Regions from separate parts of the Populibacterium corticicola genome, predicted to be linked through region 3. Evidence: riboswitches for the same ligand, from Rfam matches in the RefSeq annotation. Region 3 holds a riboswitch; each other region holds the start of a gene.
The links. A riboswitch is a leader RNA that binds a small molecule or an ion and turns the genes downstream of it on or off. The one in region 3 is predicted to bind thiamine pyrophosphate.
Positions count from the first base shown of each region.

Region 1: linked by a shared signal. The riboswitch ahead of ACFSYH_RS05780 (thiamine ABC transporter substrate-binding protein) and the one ahead of thiM (hydroxyethylthiazole kinase) in region 3 are both predicted to bind thiamine pyrophosphate.
Region 2: linked by a shared signal. The riboswitch ahead of ACFSYH_RS06730 (YkoF family thiamine/hydroxymethylpyrimidine-binding protein) and the one ahead of thiM (hydroxyethylthiazole kinase) in region 3 are both predicted to bind thiamine pyrophosphate.

Region 1 covers NZ_JBHUOP010000002.1:467,677-471,505, forward strand. Annotated here, with positions in the region: gene ACFSYH_RS05775 (ABC transporter permease) at 1-699, opposite strand, end outside; gene ACFSYH_RS05780 (thiamine ABC transporter substrate-binding protein) at 680-1,735, opposite strand; TPP riboswitch at 1,811-1,912, opposite strand; gene ACFSYH_RS05785 (DUF4235 domain-containing protein) at 2,089-2,352, shown strand; gene ACFSYH_RS05790 (beta-galactosidase) at 2,463-3,829, opposite strand, start outside.
Region 2 covers NZ_JBHUOP010000002.1:691,457-695,285, reverse strand. Annotated here, with positions in the region: gene ACFSYH_RS06740 (ABC transporter ATP-binding protein) at 1-299, opposite strand, end outside; gene ACFSYH_RS06735 (ECF transporter S component) at 296-1,012, opposite strand; gene ACFSYH_RS06730 (YkoF family thiamine/hydroxymethylpyrimidine-binding protein) at 1,009-1,737, opposite strand; TPP riboswitch at 1,836-1,944, opposite strand; gene ACFSYH_RS06725 (EI24 domain-containing protein) at 2,266-3,069, shown strand; gene ACFSYH_RS06720 (putative quinol monooxygenase) at 3,078-3,383, opposite strand; gene ACFSYH_RS06715 (hypothetical protein) at 3,470-3,799, opposite strand.
Region 3 covers NZ_JBHUOP010000001.1:554,126-557,954, forward strand. Annotated here, with positions in the region: gene ACFSYH_RS02600 (SPFH domain-containing protein) at 64-1,215, shown strand; TPP riboswitch at 1,579-1,671, shown strand; gene thiM (hydroxyethylthiazole kinase) at 1,665-2,573, shown strand; gene thiE (thiamine phosphate synthase) at 2,570-3,238, shown strand; gene ACFSYH_RS02615 (bifunctional hydroxymethylpyrimidine kinase/phosphomethylpyrimidine kinase) at 3,235-3,829, shown strand, end outside.

The sequences.
Region 1 (3,829 bases), on a different contig from region 3:
GTATCCCTGTCCACCCAGGACCATGACGGTTCCAAATGCTGTGGCGCAGAACAGGAACACGATGGCAGCGGCCGAGGTGATGGCCGGAGCGAGTTGCGGGAGCGTGACCGTCAGAAAGGCACGCGTCCGCGACGCACCAAGGGTCCGGGCCGCCTGCGCTGCGCGAGGATCGATCTTTTCCCATAGACCGCCAACGGTACGCACGACCACAGAGTAGTTGAAGAACACGAGAGCAGCGAGGACAGCCCAGAAGGTACCGTCGAGTCCAAGCCCGCCAAGCGGACCTGATGTGGCGAACAGCGCTCGGAAGGCGACACCCACCACCACGGTGGGCAGCACGAACGGCATGGTCACGAATCCACGGGCAAGCGTGCGCCCTGGGAACGAGCAGCGGTAGAGCACATAGGCTCCCGGGATCCCAAGCAGCAGGGAAACCACCGTACCGGCAATGCCCTGCCCCAGAGTGATTCCAACCAGGCGCCAGGTGCGCGGCCTCGACAACACCTCGAAGAAGCCCGACAGATCGAGCGTTCCGTCCTCGAAGAACCCGCGCCCCACCAGCGCGACGACCGGCCACGCAAAGAAGAACGCCAAGAAAAGGAGCGGGACCGCAGCGGCCCCACCCCACACGAGGAAGCGGTGCAGGCGGGTCCGCAAACGCGGACCCACCTCAAGGGAGTTAGCCAAGAATCTCGGCACTCCACTCCTTGATCCAGTCGTCACGCTTCTGGTCGATCAGCGCTGGGTCAAGTGTCGCGGGGGCGTCCGGTACCGGGGCGAAGGATGCCCATTCCTCGGGTATCTCGGCGGTCTCGGAGACGGGGTACATGTACATGGTCTCGGCGATAGTGGATTGGAACTCGTCGCTGATCAGGAAGTCGATGAACGCCTGTGCTCCCTCGGGGTTTGCGCCGCCGGTCAGGACACCGGCGTATTCAACCTGGCGGTAGCAGGTACTCATGAGCGTCTCGGTGCTTGTGCGCGAGCCGTCCTCGGTAGCGGTGAAGGCTGGCGACGATGCGTAGGACAGTACGACTGGTCGGTCGCCGCCCGAGAATGAGAAGTCAACGTAGTAGGCGTCTTCCCAGCCGTCCACGATCTTCAGCCCGTTGTCCTTGAGCTGTTTCCAGTAGTCGAGGTAGCCGTCCTCGCCGTACTTCGCGATGGTTGCGAACAGGAATGCCAGGCCAGGCGACGAGGTGGCCGGGTTGGTCACGACCGCGCTACCCGCGTGGGCCTGGTTGAAGAACCCGTCCTGCTCGAGTGGTTCGGCGAGGTCCACGGTTGCGTAGTAGTCCGAGTCGATGTTCAGGCACACGTCACCGAAGTCGATTGGGGTGAGTTCGCTGCCGCCTGACAGTCGCAACTCAGCGCCGAGGGCACCCTCCGTGGCGGGAACGTATTCCTCGAACACGCCCTCGGATAGCGCACGCGATGCGAACGTGTTGTCCACGCCATAGGCGACGTCTCCCAGCGGTGCGTCCTTGGTGAGCACGAGTTTGTTAACAAGCGCTCCGCCGTCGCCATTGGTGACGACCTCCAGCGTGTAACCGCTCTGCTGTTCAAACTGCGCTTTAAGTTCATCGGACAGTTGGAACGAGTCGTGCACGACCACGCGCACAAGCGAGTTCTCCGGAGCGTCGTCTTGGGGTTCTGCCATGCAGGCGGTCAGCGACAGCACGAGTACGGATGCGGTGGCGGTCCGCACAAAAGTGGTGAATGATGGCGTTGCCATTCTTCCTCCTTAGAGAAACCGCAGTGCATCGGCGGCTTCGAAATATAAAGGAGGGGTTCCATACGCGTACACGTATGGCGAGATAGCCCGACTCCCTACGCCGGTGTTACCCGGATCAGGTTCGAGGGTCTGCGTGAAGCACTCTCAGCGCACGGGTGCGCTCCCCTGTCGTACCGGGCCAGTCTAGTGAAGCCTGGTTCGGGGATGCAAAGTTGGCTCTCGCTTCGAGACAACCACACACGCCTAACGAGCCTGAGTATTTATTTGCTTTTCGGGCCTGTTGCAGGTCGCATCAGCTACACCCAGCAGATACCGTTGATGACAGCACAGTAAGCGACTATCAGGGAGTGTCCATGGACAACAAGCAATCCACCACAGAGAAGATTTTGGCTATCGGCATTTCGTTTGCCGCTGGCTGGATCGCACAGAAGGTCGTGGAGAAGGTATGGGACAAGTCCACCGGTGGCCTTTCCCATTCGCTTGACGACGATGATGCGCGGATCGCTTCAATCGTCACCTTCTCTGCGGTGTCGGCTATCGCCGCGACGCTCACGCAGGTTCTGGCGAAGCGCAGTTCCGCCAAGGTTGTTCGCCGCATCGCGGCACCCAAGTCTTAAACACGACGGTCTGTGGGCTTTTTCGTCGTTCTGTGGGCAACAAGCCCACAGAACGACGAAAAAGCCCACAGGCCGTCACTTGTACCAGCGCTCGGAGTCCTGTGTTCCAGCTACTCTTGCACGACCACGACCTCAGCTGCCGGAACGGTGATGCTGCTGGAAGGTGCGGACTCGTCGCCAATCAGGCTTGGACTGCGCCGCGGCGTGTAGTCAACCTGTTCGACCGTGTGGTTTATGAGGAACGTGAAGCGCTGCCCTGACTCGCTCACGCGCTCAACCACCTCGAAGTCAGCGGGCAGATCGCGGCGGGCCGTGACGCCTGCGTCCTCGTACAGCGCGCCAACGAAGTTACGCAGGTCCCCACCCATCACACGAGACGAGATATACCAGGCACTTCCCTGCCCAAACTCGTTGCGGGTGATCGCGGCACCATCAGGCTTTGGTCCGTCCACGTAGGTCGCCACAGGTTCGGCGCCGTTGAGCACGATGTCATCGGCCCACACGGTCCCGGTGTACTGGCCCTCGCCCAACGCACCGGTCGTGGAGATCGAGACGGTTTCGTGCTCACGTAGCGGCAGGAACTCCTCGATGCGCAGGCCAAGTACCTCGTCCACCGCTACCGACAATCCGCCATGCCGCACAGTGTCGTTCTCGTTCACGATGCCTGAGAAGTACGACACCGCAAGCACTCCACCTGCAGCGACATACGATTTCAGATTCTCCGACGCCGCATCGGTCAGCAGATAGGAGGCTGGGGCAAGCACCAACTTGTAACGTGACAGGTCCTGTTCCGGGTGAGCGAAGTCGATCGTGACCTTGTCCTCCCACAGTTGCGTGTAGAACTCAAGGATCCTTTCGCGAGCGTTGGCATCGATGCTTGGCCGCCATTCCAACCCTTGCGCCCACAGCGACTCCCAGTCCCAGAGAATAGCCACGTCAGCGGGAACCGTCGTGCCTGTGACACCCTGCTCCGACAGCTCAGCGAGGCGCGCACCCAGGTCGCAGACCTCGCGGAAGATGCGGGAGTCCGTGCCTGCGTGTGGCAGCATCGCCGAGTGGAACTTCTCGGCTCCGAATCGGGCCGCCCGCCACTGGAAGAACATGATGCCGTCCGCGCCCCGTGCCAGGGTTGCCAGGGAGTTGCGGGCCATCTCAAGCGGCTTCTTGGCAACATTTCGATCCTGCCAGTTCACACCGGAGGTTGAGTGTTCCAGGAGGATCCATGGCTTGCCTCGCGCAATCGACCTGGTCAGATCCGCATCGAGCGAGAGCTTGATCTGGTTCCGTGGATCGGCGGCTTCGAGATAGTAGTCGTTCGAGACGACATCGACTTCCTGCGCCCACGCCCACAGGTCCATGGAGGGGCAGTTGAGCGCCATGAAGTTCGTGGTCACAGGAGCAGTCGAGTACTCCTTGATGATGTCTCGCTCCTGGATGAAGCAGCGCAACACCGCGTCGGATGAGAACCGCGTGTAGT
Region 2 (3,829 bases), on a different contig from region 3:
GCCATATCCCTGCCAAGAACCTCAATGGTCCCGCTGACCTCCGCATGAATGGCGTGGGGGATCGCTCCGGTCATCGCGCGTAGAATCGTGGATTTCCCGCACCCGCTCGGGCCAAGTAACAGCACTTTCTCGCCTGCGGAGATGGTGAAGTTCAGCGGCCCTATGGCCCGCTGTTTACTGCTTGCCGACGATCCCTCACCGTGGCCCTGCACCGCACGTTCCGGTGGATGGCCGGTGTGGGGAGGTTCGGGGAATCGGATCGTGACGGATTCATAGCGGATGACCGGAGCGGACGTCACGTCAGATCCTCGCTCTTGAGTTCAGGAGCGTTGACGCTGGCTGTGTCTGGTTGGGCGCTCGCGGTACGTCGGCGCGCTGGGGTGTTGATGAGGTGGGCTTCACGGATGATTGCAAAGTTGTTCAGTACCCCGGTGCGGCGTAGCGCGTTGATGATGACGAGCGCGAGTAGCCCGCCGAGCAGGATCCCAGAGACGCACTGGATACCGAATCGCAGCCAGAAAATGTCTTGGCCGTACCAGCCGGAGCGGGCCGCTGAGAAGAAGAACACCAGTCCGGCCCCGAACAGACCTGACAGTGCGTAGACGGGCCACGTGAACTTCCGGTAGCGGGTGAGCGCGAAGGGTAGCTCCGAACCGAACCCCTGGATGGCAGCCGCAATGAACAGCATCGGGCCAACAGGGGAACCAAGGAATACAACCTCCACAACGGAAGCGACCACCTCAGCGATGATGCCGACACCGGGACGCCGGATGATTGCTATCGCGAGTGGTGCCACCAGCAGCCAGCCACCAAAGAGGAAGTGCTGAGACAGGTCTCCGGCGGGTCCGAGAACAACCTGCAGGGTGAACCAGGCTTGGACGAGCACCCAGTACAGGAACCCAAACGTTACAGAGAGCGTGACAATCAAAACGATGTCGCGCACAGTGAGCAGCGGCTGCTTAGGTTCCGGGGAAATGCCTTGGGAATCTTGAGTCTTGATGGGAGCGCTCACCGTCCGGCCTCCCTACCCGAGTGGCTTGGGCTGTTGATCGAGAGCGTTACATGGCTTGTCACGTGCTGCACTACCTGCCCAGTGAGCACCCAACCTGCCACAACATCCTCCAGGATCTGACCAGCATCACCCTCAAGCCGGGTCACAAAGTGCTGTGATGTCCGGAACGTGCCATGCGTTTTGGTCCGTTCGATGGCCTCGTAAATCTTGGCCATGTGCTGCGAGGCATTGGCGTCCCCATCACCCATAGGGGTGCCCAGCGGATACAACGCCCATTCGGCGGCAACCCAATCGCCTGTGCGTGCACCCTTTGGCACCTCAACCGAGCGAGGACCTGCACCGCCCGGCAGCGAGCAGGACGCCTCTCCAGGGCAGCCTCGCGATAGGTGAATCGATAGCGACGCGTGCTCGCCGCTCTGAGCAATGGCGTGTGTTAACGCCGTGAGATACGCGAGCAGATCACGCTCGTGTCCGCCGATCCACGTCGAAACATCTCCGGTCTCAATCTCAAGATCCTTAGGCGAAACCTCGGCGAGTGCCCCAAGGATGCGCTGGACGTAGTTGTCGCTCATGACCGAGAGCGTGAAACGAGCACCCACCCCAAAGCGAAGCGGACTCGACACGATCTCACGCGCCGATGCCGGACCTGCTGCCGACTTGTCGGAAATCTGTGTGGACTGCGGCGGAGCAGAACTGCCAGCCGCTAAAAACGTAGGTGTGGACATTGGTTTCCTTTCCTCAGTGCACGGAAAGGTAGACCCGTTGGCGCGTAGCGGCGCTTGTGTAAGACTTCCGCGCGTGGAGCGCGAAAGCGCTCAACACAACGCGAGTGTGAGACGCTCCCTTCGCTGGAATGACCCAGATCAGGTTCAACGGTCGAAGTTGGATTACTTCCTCTCAGTCCAGCTCACTGGACTCCCGTGCTGTAAGCGAGAGTAGCAGAAAAACCAGTGTGCAGCGATGGGGTGGGCTGCAGGCCACGGACTGCCACCCACCCAAAAACCGAGGTAGTCACCCAAAAATAATGGGCGATTACGTCGGTTTTTGACTCGGTAGTGTGTCCGGGTGCGCTGTGGGTCGGACGCACGAACGCTCATTGGTTACGAACTACATTCGTTACCGTTCCGATAGGGGTCTGCTCCGCGAAACCCCTACACTCCACGTCACTACTTTGTCCGTAACGAGCACCTTGTGGAACCAGGTCGTTGCGCCTAGGCTGAGCAGGGATAACTTGCGTGAAAGGCGGACCAACAGTGAAAACTGGACGTGACCTTGTCGGTGAGACCGGGCGGCTCGGACTGGGCGTTATTGACGGCGCCGCTCAACTGTTCCATGGTGCGCGATGGCTGATGAAACGGCCCAAGCTGCTGTTACTCGGTGCCCTTCCTGCTGCCCTCGTTTCTGCCGTCATGACTGTGCTCGTGGTTGTTTTGCTCATCAACATTGTGGATATCACCCAGTGGGCAACACCCTTCGCCGAAAACTGGGGTGAGCAGATCCGCTGGATTGCGCGATTCATCGTTGGTCTAGCCGTGCTCACCGGCTCCGTTGCGCTACTGGTGGCGGTCTTCGCCGCGACAACCCTAGCGGTAGGAGACCCCATCTACGCCAAAATCTGGCGTGAAGTCGAACGCGACCAATTCGGCCACGTCCCCGCCGAAGAACTACGCGACCCAGACTCCGCGCACACTCGGTGGGGCCTGATGCTGCGCTCGCTGCTCGGTTCGATCACTCTGTTTGCGGTCGGGCTCATCCCCGTTGTTGGCGGAACCACCGCGGCAGTGCTCAACCCCATGTACTCGGGTTGGCTGCTGGCCGGAGAACTCACCGAACGTGCCTGCTCAGCCCGCGGAATGTCCGACTCGCGGCGCAAAGAACTGTTGAAACTCAACCGCCCCGCAACTCTGGGATTCGGCCTTGCCGTGCACTTTAGTTTTGTCATCCCGCTCGGCGCGATCATCTTCATGCCGTCTGCGGTTGTTGGTGCGAGTCTCTACGCACACAAACTCATCGCCGTTGATATGCACCGTGCCAGAGAACAAGAAACTAGACGATAAGGTAGCGATTACTCAGAGCGTAACGGCGATCCCGCAACCATGAAGTCGTATCCGCCAAAATCTCCGGTCAACAGCGGCATGGCCTCGGCAATCGTCTCTTTCACGGAATCAAGTTCGAGGGACTGGGCGTGTGCTTCTTCTGATTCCCATACCTCGCACACGTACACGGTGTTGGGATCGTCATCGCGTCCGCCAACCTCGTAGACCAGACAGCCGATATCGGCAAGTGCCGGGTTTGAACGGGTCAGAATACTGATGACGGCATCACGTTGGCCGGACTTGACGCCCATCGTGCCGATTGAGGAAAAGTACATGTGTTCACGGTAGCAAAACCCTGTCAGTGGGGCATGGCCGGTGCGCCGCTGGGGTCTGTGGAACAGCGAGACCTGTGTTGATGAGATCAGACTGCGTGGATGTGTCGAGCAACGGTGGTCTTCTTTACCGTCTTCTTCTGGACGGAGACAGACTTTTTCTTCGATGAAGTGGTCTTCTTCGACGAGGACTTCTTCTTTGCTGTGCTCTTCTTGGCCTTCGACTTCTTTGGGGTGTCAAGGCGTTTGAGGGGAGCGTTCGGGGATTCGTAAACGGTAGCTGGACCGAGTACAACGACTGAGGTTGAAGAGTCGTTGGTGTCGGGATGCGCGATAGCGGCTGGTGCGAATGCGGCGGAGCCGGCGACGAGTGCCGAGCTAACCAGTGCGGCCGAAAATGTCCGCTTAAATTTCGCCATTTTTCTTTCCAGGTTCCTTTAAGTTGTGAC
Region 3 (3,829 bases):
TCTCGCAACCAAGAGAAAGAGAGGCTTATAGTGCCTAATGAAACAACTGTGGATGGTGGAACCATCCTGATCGTGATCGTGATTGCCGTCCTGGCGATCTTCGTGATCACGTTGCTGTTCAAGTCCGTTCGTATTGTTCCTCAAACGGTTGCACTCATCGTTGAGCGTCTGGGTCGCTACTCGCGCACCATGGACGCAGGTATGCACTTCCTCGTTCCATTCGTGGACCGTGTACGCGCTGGAGTGGACCTTCGTGAGCAGGTCGTCTCCTTCCCGCCACAACCGGTGATCACCTCCGACAACCTCGTGGTGTCGATCGACTCGGTTATCTACTTCCAGGTCACCGACCCGAAGTCCGCAGTCTACGAGATCGCGAACTACATCACCGCTATCGAGCAGTTGACCGTTACCACCCTGCGTAACGTCATCGGTTCGATGGACCTTGAGCAGACTCTGACCTCGCGTGACCAGATCAACGGTCAGCTTCGTGGTGTTCTCGATGAGGCCACCGGTCGTTGGGGTATCCGCGTCAACCGTGTCGAACTCAAGGCGATTGACCCACCGGCATCGGTTCAGGGTTCGATGGAACAGCAGATGCGTGCAGAGCGTGACCGTCGTGCGGCTATCCTGACCGCTGAGGGTGTCAAGCAGTCCCAGATTCTTACCGCTGAAGGTGAGAAGCAGGCACAGATCCTTCGCGCTGAAGGTGAGGCACAGTCCGCGATCCTCAAGGCTGAAGGTGAAGCACGCGCTATCCTCCAGGTCTTCGACGCAATCCACGAGGGTGACGCTGACCCGAAGCTCCTCGCATACCAGTACCTACAGATGCTTCCAGAGATCGCAAACGGATCGTCGTCGAAGATGTGGGTTGTTCCAGCGGAATTCACCGCTGCACTCAGCGGTATTGCCAGCGGTTTCACCGGTGTTCAGCCACCGAGCGTTGACCTCGATGCTCTTGCCGCAAGCAAGGAGGCAGCAGAAAGCCGTCGTGAGCGTCGTGAGCGCATGGAGCGTTCCGCAGGTTTGACTGACCCGACTGAGGCTCTTGCCGAGGCTCGTCGTCAGGCTGAGGCTGCATCCGCAGACGCCAGTTCCGCGGGTACTCGTTCCGGCGTTCCAGCAGATCCAGGTGCTGTTGCCGGGCAGGCTCCACTGCCTCCGCACCCACCTGTCTATCAGGAACCACCAGCAGATCTGCCGCCAACGCAGCAGTGACGTTTAGCTAGTCTCTAGCTCCAAGGGACCGAACACCAATGGTGTTCGGTCCCTTTTTTGTTCGGGTGGCGCGAATCTGCAGGAACGCGAGTTCCGGCGACGCCGCGATGGGTACGAGTCGCAGAAAGTTTCCTGATCCACATCGGGATCGAACTCAGCCTTTTACCCACGAACTCAGCCCGCTCCGAGCTGAGTTCGTGGGTAAAAGGCTGAGTTCGGCGCAACATCCGATCAGAGTAGGTGTGCTCGGGGGGGGGAGGAGGAGAGAAGCGCGCGGCATGGATCAGGTGAGGCAGATGTCCCCATGAGTCTCGCAGTTCAAAACGACGCTCGCTTTTGGGGAGCGGGCAGCGTTAGGGTGGAGGCGTTGACACGGGGTGCCCGCACTGGGCTGAGATCACACCCGTTGAACCTGCTCTAGTTAGTACTAGCGAAGGGATGTCGCGAAGATGCCGCGCATACTTTTACCTGACTTTGTCCTACCCGAAATCAGCACCCTGAGCGGCATGGTTGATACCGTCCGCGCAAAAACACCGCTGGTCCAATGCTTGACCAACGCCGTGGTCATGCAGTTCACCGCAAACGTTGTCCTGGCTGCGGGCGGTTCCCCGGCAATGGTTGACATTGCCGACGAGGCGGGACCGTTCGCCCGGATCGCCAGCGGCGTGTTGATTAATGTGGGGACGCCGTACGCTAACCGACGCGAAGCGATGGTTGAGGCTGCGCACTCTGCTCAACAGGGTGGAACACCGTGGGTGCTCGACCCGGTAGCGGTTGGTGCCCTTCCGGTTCGTACAGCTCTTGCCAGTGACCTGCTTGAGTTCCGGCCAACTGCAATCCGAGGCAACGCCTCCGAAATCGTGGCGCTGGCTGGTCAAGGCGTTGGCGGACGTGGAACTGATTCAACCGCGCATATCGAGGAGGCCTTTGATGCTGCCCTCTCGTTGAGCCGACATACTGGTGCAGTTGTGTGCGTGTCGGGGGAACGGGACTTGATTGTTCAGGCTGGGCATTCTGAGAGCATCGCACAGGTGGGGACTCCGAGGACTGACCGGGTCGTATGCGTGGACAACGGCTCCGAACTGCTGACGAAGGTGACGGGAGGAGGTTGCGCCCTCGGAGCTGTCGTGGCCGCATACCTTGGCATTCTTCGAACAGACCCGTTCCTTGCCGCCGTGCTTGCCCACAGTGTGTATGGAGTGGCTGCCGAATACGCCGAACGTCAGGCATCAGGGCCAGGGACTTTCGCGGTGCACTTTGTTGATGCGCTTGCTGCAGCCGATGGAGGGGCCTTCGCCGCGCACGGACGGGTGACCGTCGCAGATGATATGGCAGCCAAAAACCCAGAGAACTCATGACAGCGACCCTCACTCCGCGGATCGACGCCCGACAGTTGGCAACGTATTTGGTGACCGATCGTGAGCAGTGCCAACGAGCGGGACGGTCGGTTGCCCAGACGGTATCGGATGCAGTGTGCGGCGGAGCTACGTGCGTTCAACTGCGTATGAAGGATGCAACCGATTCTGAGTTCCTGCGTGAGATCGAATCCGTGTATATGGCGATTGGTCGCAGAGTTCCCCTCATCATCAATGACCGGGTCGATGTGTTTGAACAGGCGCTGGCGACAGGCTTGCACGTTGCCGGAGTACACGTCGGCCTGCATGACGCAGACCCCATCGAGCTGAGGGACAGGCTTGGCCCCACAGCGATCATCGGTGTTTCAGCCAGGGAGAAACAGACCATCGAGCGTCTGCAACACGCCGCTGACTACTTTGGCATTGGCCCCGTCCACGACACCTCAACCAAGCATGATGCGCCACCCGGAATCGGTTTTGACCGCCTAGCCGAACTCACCGCGCACAGCCGCATACCCGTTGTCGCGATTGGTGGACTCGCTGCTGGCGACACCTCACCCATCAAACGCGCCGGAGCCGCAGGAATGGCGATTGTCTCAGCAATTTGCGCCGCATCCAACCCATTCCTAGCCGCCCGTGAACTTCAGACCGCATGGAGTACCCCATGACATTTCCAGTAGTTCTCACCATTGCAGGAACCGACCCAACCTCGGGCGCTGGACTGCAAGCCGACTGCAAAACCATCACGACACTCGGCGGCTATGCCGTCTCAGCAATCACCGCCGTGGTCGCACAAAACACCCAGGGCGTCAGTACCTTCGAGCAGGTGGACGCCCAACTTCTGTGCGCTCAACTAGATTCCGTTCGCAACGACACGCATATCAACGCGATCAAAATCGGCATGCTTGGTTCCACCACGGCTATCGAAACCGTTCACTCCTGGATCGAAGAATTTGATCCTTCCTGCCAACCGCCTATCGTGATCGACCCAGTCATGGTTGCTACGAGCGGCGATTCACTCTTTGACCCACGTGCTCTAGATGCGCTTAAAAACCTCATCAAACTCGCCACAGTGGTCACCCCCAACACGAGTGAGCTTGCCACACTCACAGCGCAGCCGGAAGCCAACACCTTTGCTGAAGCTATTGAACAGGGCCTCCATCTCGCAAAGGAACTGGACGTACACGTCGTGGTCAAAGGTGGGCACCTAGGTGAGAACCCCGTACAAGACGCCATCATTTCGTCATCCGGAACTATCA